2 regions of the Ruegeria sp. HKCCA5491 genome follow, and region 2 is predicted to be linked to the other one. Evidence: riboswitches for the same ligand, from Rfam matches in the RefSeq annotation. Region 2 holds a riboswitch; the other holds the start of a gene.

Region 1 (3,207 bases), on a different contig from region 2:
CGAATTTACCTGCGGTAAAGGGCGCGTCGGCTGGTCCATCCAGCAGGAAAACACGGGGTTTTGGCAGGTCCGCAGTCTGCGCCTGGATCGCTGCCAGTTCCTCTTTCCAGCCGGAAACCAGAGCCTCGGCCTTGTCTTCAACATGCATGACCTCGCCCAGACGAAGCACATCATCAAACAACAGGTCCATGCTGGCCTCGGGACGCTCCTTGTCCAGATGCACACAGCTTTCCGTTAGGATCATTGTCTTGATGCCAAAGGGTTCCAGCGTGTCGGGCGTCACGTCGCCCCCCGGCTTCATCCCATAGTACCAACCCGCGAAGAACAGGTCAGGCTCTACCGCCACAAGGTTCTCAACAGTTGGGTATTTCGGCGCAAGCTCGGGGATGTCACCGCGCAGCGTGTCAAACTCGGGGCTGGTCTTGTACCAGCCGGTGATGCCGGTCAGACCCACGATCTTGTCCTGCAGACCCAACGCAAAGGCCATGTCGGTCATGTTCATATCATGCACAACCAGACGCTCGGGCTGGGTGTCGAACACCAGCGGCGCACCGCAATTATCAACCGTGACTTCGTGCGCGACGGCACCACCTGCCAAAACGGTGGTCAACGCCACAGACAAGATCTGTTTCATTCAGAAATATTCCTATTCATAAGTTGTTATCGAGGTTTTTCGGATATCCAGCGCCGGGATCACGCGCCCTTCGTGGTGAAAGCACAGGTAATCGACGCCAAACGTGTCACTAACCCTGTCCGGGGTCAGCACATCGGCGACCAGCCCAAAACCAGTCAGCCGTGTATCTTTCATCAATGCCACATGAGTGGCAAATTCTGGGATCATCACCAGATCATGCAGGATCATCACCACAGTGATTCCCAGTTCAGCGACCAGCGACAGCATCCGCCCCTTCGTGTCTGGATCCAGATGGTTGGTGGGTTCGTCCAGAAACAAAAGCGTAGGATTCTGGGCCAAAGCACGGGCGATATGCGCGCGCTGGCGTTCCCCCCCGGACAGAACGGCCATCTTTTTTTCGGCCAAAGCACTAAGCCCGGTGAGGCTCAGGATTCTGACCAGATCCGCGGCGTGTTCCTCGGCAGAGCGGTCTGCACGGATCGGAATCTGGCCCAGCGCCACATAATCCCGCAACAGCAACCTGCCATCCGGGAACTCCTGCTGACTGACCACGGCGATCGTCCGCGCCCGATCCCGTGCGGACATCTGTTTCAGGCTGCGTCCGTTGACCAGAACATCACCCTGATTCACCTCGTGCGCGCCGCATAACAGATTCAAAAGCGTCGTCTTGCCTGCCCCGTTGGGCCCGGCAATTGCAAGGATTGCGCCTTCGCATAATGTGAATGAGACCCCCTGCAGCAGTATATCGCCACTAAGAACCTGATGGGTCAGATCACGCGCAACCAAAATAGCTGGGTTGGTCATGGACACAGCCCTTTTTGAATTTGGGGCATGCGGGACAGTGTCTTTGTGAACAGTTTTTCCGGACGCTCGGTCGCATTGGTCCAGCCATCTGCGCTGTTTTGGTATTGGTGGGCAAACTCAGTCAGTGCCTGGATATCCTGCGTATCAAGAATGTCACCAAAAAGGTACTGTGCTTTATCGACTGCCTGAAATCCAACAGTCACAGGCCGCGCGCATCCAGCCATGCAATCGACCATGCGGATGGAAAAACCATTTGGCAAACGATCGAACAGCGCGTCGGACAAGCCCTGCGCGTGGGCCTCTCCCTGGCACGTTTTGCAGATGAGAAGAAAATGGTCAGGCGCTGACGGCATGGGTTCCTCCGCCAGCTTCAAAGCGCGGGCAGACAGTGTCGGAAATGTAAACACGATGTGCTCGTGCCATCAAAGCCTCCTTTCAGGACGCCCCGCCCCGAGTTGGTTAACATTTGATGGCAGGTCTCCTGACTTGCGGGTCGATGCTCGGCCATCCTTCCCGGCACTTGGGCCAGTGGGTTGTTGGCGTCGCTCACCGCTTACAGTTGCGGGGGCAGTCACGGACTTGGCGCAAAATGGCGGCCTCACCGTATTCCCTTTTCATCCCTTGGGCGCACCATCGGGAACCATCATCCGAACGAGTGCCCGAGATCACATGTCAGGTCAACGACAATATTGTGGTAGCCAATCAATTTTTGGCAGACGCAAAACCCCATTGACCAATCCAAAGTATAATTGTCCTACACCCCGCTTCGCGACCGCCATCCCGTGAGGCTGAAACCGGCAAACAAAACCGCGGCCACGCAGACGATTGAGGGACCCGCCGGTGTGTCAAACACATAAGCTGAGCGCAGTCCTGCCACGGCCGCGAAAGCCCCGATTGCCGCGGCAATCAATGCCATCGTTTCCGGAGATCGCGCCAGGCTGCGCGCGGCCGCCGCCGGAATGATCAGCATCGCGGCAATGAGCAACACGCCTACAACTTTGATCGCGACAGCAACCGTAACCGCCAGTGACAAAGTCAGGATCAACTGCTCGCGCTTGGGGTCGAACCCGGTGGCGTAGGCCAATTCTTCGTTCAGCGTAGCGGTCAGCAGTTGCGACCATCGCCATACGATCAACGCGACGACCAGCGCGGCCCCGCCCCAGATCACGACAAGATCGGTGCGCGAAACTGACAGTATGTCACCAAAAAGATAGGCCATCAGGTCGATGCGAATGCCCGACAAAAACGACACCGCGACAAGGCCAAAGGCAAGCGACGAATGCGCCATAACTCCAAGAAGGGTATCCATGGCATAACCGCGACCGGACAGCAATGTGACGGCCAACGCCATGATAAGCGCGACAACCAATGCGCCCAGAAAGACCGACATCTGGAAAGCCAGCGACAGCGCAACACCCAGGATCGCAGCATGAGCGGTGGCATCGCCAAAGTAAGCCATACGCCGCCAGACCACAAAACACCCAAGGGGGGCGGCTGCAATTGCCACGCCAATACCGGCGAGCGTTGCCCGCGTCATAAAATCATCAAGCATTATTCTGCCGCTTCGTGAGAGTGGTCGTGGTTGTGATCATGTTCGTGGCGATACAGGGCAAGCGCGCCACCGGTGCCTGTTCCAAACAGGGCGCGGTATTCTGGTGCCGAAGCAACCACGGCAGGCGACCCCTCGCAGCAGACATGACCATTGAGGCAGATCACCCTGTCCGAAGCACTCATCACAACGTGCAGCTCGTGGCTGATCATCAGGATGG
Region 2 (3,207 bases):
GCGTCCATCTCCATTACGTCGACATGGCGGCCCTCCATGATGGCCACGCAGTGTTCGCACTGGCCGCAGGGTTCGATTGTCGCTTTGCCTTCACCGTCTGGTCCGATGCAGTTCATGCCCTTGGCAATGATCCGCGCGGTGGTGGTTTTGCCGGTACCGCGAATGCCGGTCATGACAAAGGCCTGCGCTATCCGGTCGGCCTCGAACGCGTTTTTCAGGGTACGTACCATGGCGTCCTGGCCCACGAGGTCGGCAAAAGTTTCAGGACGGTATTTGCGGGCGAGCACCTGATAGGCGGGGCTTGGTGTTTCGGTCATGTCTGCTCTGTCGGATTCGTATCAGCTTTGCAGCGTAGTGACCCCTGCCGCTCACGTCCACCGCAGGGAGCGATGAAATTCGATTTGGATTACTGCGGCACATTGGATACAGGTTCGGGTGGGCGTGTATCGGCTTGCCCAGCCATTTCCTTCTGGCAGAGTGCGCACCTTGGACAGGTTTGAAATTTACTCAATGCCGGTTCGGTCCGGTCTGTTGGGCTTGGCGCAAATGCCAGGTCGGCACGGCGACTTTGCCGGGGATCTTGAGCGGATCATGCAATGGCGGCCGGCAATGGTCATTTCGATGACCACTTCCAATGAGTTGGAGGCCGTAGGAGCGCACCATCTCGGGCGCGACCTGCAGAGCCGCGCAATCACTTGGGTTCATCTTCCGGTGCAGGATTTTGGCGCACCGTCATCGAACGTAAGGTGTGATTGGCCAAACGCCAGCACCGATGCACACCGCGTCCTGTCTGCGGGTGGACGGGTCTTGGTTCATTGCCGGGGCGGATGCGGGCGGTCCGGCATGATTGTGTTGCGCTTGCTGGTCGAAGGCGGTGAAGCCCCGGATAAGGCGCTGCGCCGGTTGCGCGCGGTCCGGCCGTGCGCCGTCGAAACCGACGCGCAGATGGCTTGGGCCACGGCACCGGCATCAACCGGGCTTTGACGTCACGCCATGGCTGGTTGTGGGTCACCAGCCGCGGGACGCAGTCCCAAGGTTGTAACCTCGAGCATTGCGCAGGGCATATCGGACAGCGTTCCGGTTGGCATGGCCGACAGGCTGGTCCCGAACATCATGTCGGCGTAATCGTCCAGCTTTGTCGTCGGTGTATCCGGGGGCGTACCACAATAAACCCTGATCAGATCTGAATGGGCGCGAAACCGTGCTGTGCACCCTTCTGCGCAATGCGAAAGCTCTCCACTGCCTTCGACCTCGAACTCTTTGGTTGTGACAGGCTGCGCTGTCGCCATCGCGTCCGCCATGGCACGTGCCATCCTTGCCAAGGCCGGACAGGGTTTGCCGGTTTTCTGACAAATCGTTGCAGAAAACTCGTGCGTTTTTGTCTTCCAGATCATTGTGCGCCCTCCGCGCGAAGGACGGGGGGCGTGGGTCAGGTCGCTTTGTGCGGCTTTGACCTGCCCGGACACCCCGCCCGAGTTTCGGTTTCAGTCAGATGGCAGGTCTCCTGACTTGCGAGTCATCGCTTTGCCAACCTTCCCAGCCGTTGGGCCAGTGGTGTCTCGGCATTGCTCACCGCTTACAGTTGCGGGGGCAGTCGCGGCATTGGTCCGTTTCGGCATCGCCGGGGCAGGACCGCACCGTGTTCCCTTTTCATCCCTTCCCGGTAAGCCGGGTCGAGAACCATCAAGTCAGCGCTATCCGGTGAAATCGGTCCGAGTCAAGCGGGCTTTGTCACCGCTTTAGACGCAGGGTTGTCTTCCCGATAGGGCGGCGGGCTTGTTCATGCCGGATCGCGGAATAGCCTTAAGCATGTGGGGGGAAGTGAGAGGTTGGACATCGACCCAAGCGGGGCTCGTTGTGGCTGCTTCCTTCCGGACCTGACCAGGTTGGCGAGGCGCTCGCCCGCGCCAACCTCTCAGGGGTGGATATATGCATTTCGTTTGCGGATGACAACCCGTCACAGCGTAAGCCGGATTAGTAAAAAACCATCGTCATCGCGCCCAATGACTGACGGGTTATACGTCTGCAATTCAGCTAAATGGTGCTGCGCCTTGGGACTGGTTCTGAGAATCGCAAACGCCCCGGATAGCGGTCTGAGTGTGAATGGCCGCGGCGCATCCGCCAACGGATCCGCGGGAAGGCGGCCCGCGACATAATCCCGAACAATGCATTGGATCGACAAAACTGGTAACGGAATCTGCCTTGCGGTGTCTACGAAGGGGAAATGCCCACCTCCGCTGGCCCGGTAGTTGTTGAGGGCAACAACAAAGGATTGCTGATCGTCGATAGGGTGCTCGGCAAGGCGAATATTCTTGACGCGGTTATGCGATGAATTCGTCAAATTGCCGCCCGCGTCGAACCGCGCGGGCATACCAAGGTCGATCTGGTAGCTAAGGCCGTGCAGGATATCAAAATTGTAACCGGCGCGCGCGGAATTCCGCAGGTCGATTTGTTGACTTGCGTGCATTTGATTGAGCACGCCAGCCGACATCTCAAGCCAGTCTCTAATCTGCGCGCCCGAAACCACGACGGCCTGCATTTCGTTTGGAAAGATGTTCAGGTCGTTGACATGGCGAAGCCGGATTTGACCCGCCGGAACGTCGGTAAAGGATCGTGGCCCTGCGCGCCCTCCGAATTTCGAGGGCGATACGGCTGACAGAACCGGTAGGCCCTCGTGCGTTGTTCCTTTTAGGAAGGGGCGCAACGCGGCGGCTTGCGCTGCCGCGACCAGCGCAAGCCCCCTGTCCGGCGCACAGAAGCTGAAATAACTGTGCAAATTTTGACGCGTTTCGCCGACAGGCTTGGCCGAGTGCAACCGTGTCTCTTTATGTGCTTGTGCGAACAGACGCTTCAGATCAGCGTCCTCTTCCGTCGGGGCCGCGGGCGTCGCTGGTGAAACAGAATGCAGTTCCACATGTTGGTCCCCAATCGACCACCCGCCCGCGTCTTTTTGGTGCAACGTCAGGTCAATGATGCCCAGATGCGAACCGGCCGCGCCCGGCATCACAACCGGTTTTCCGTGAACAAGACCGTGTTGTGGGTCGACATGCTCCAGACTCTGATGAGCAGAGCCGGGCAGGGTCAAGTGGGAATGCCCAGCAATGATCGCATCAATTCCGGGCACCGCTGCCAGGGGGATAGCCGCATTCTCAAGATTGGGCGCGGGTGCAGCGGCGCCAAGCCCTGTATGGGCAAGTGCCACAATCA

The links. A riboswitch is a leader RNA that binds a small molecule or an ion and turns the genes downstream of it on or off. The one in region 2 is predicted to bind cobalamin.
Region 1: another riboswitch for cobalamin. It lies ahead of GOV88_RS15265 (DUF1636 family protein); the one in region 2 lies ahead of GOV88_RS09160 (hypothetical protein).

The regions. Positions count from the first base shown of each region.
Region 1 is NZ_WQGG01000011.1:103,280-106,486, forward strand. It holds gene GOV88_RS15255 (ABC transporter substrate-binding protein) at 1-634, opposite strand, end outside; gene GOV88_RS15260 (ABC transporter ATP-binding protein) at 647-1,438, opposite strand; gene GOV88_RS15265 (DUF1636 family protein) at 1,435-1,791, opposite strand; cobalamin riboswitch at 1,892-2,098, opposite strand; gene GOV88_RS15270 (iron chelate uptake ABC transporter family permease subunit) at 2,193-2,990, opposite strand; gene GOV88_RS15275 (metal ABC transporter ATP-binding protein) at 2,990-3,207, opposite strand, start outside.
Region 2 is NZ_WQGG01000005.1:180,370-183,576, forward strand. It holds gene GOV88_RS09150 (DNA polymerase III subunit gamma/tau) at 1-317, opposite strand, end outside; gene GOV88_RS09155 (dual specificity protein phosphatase family protein) at 487-984, shown strand; gene GOV88_RS09160 (hypothetical protein) at 987-1,394, opposite strand; cobalamin riboswitch at 1,477-1,700, opposite strand; RNA gene ffs (signal recognition particle sRNA small type) at 1,820-1,918, opposite strand; gene GOV88_RS09170 (bifunctional 2',3'-cyclic-nucleotide 2'-phosphodiesterase/3'-nucleotidase) at 1,958-3,207, opposite strand, start outside.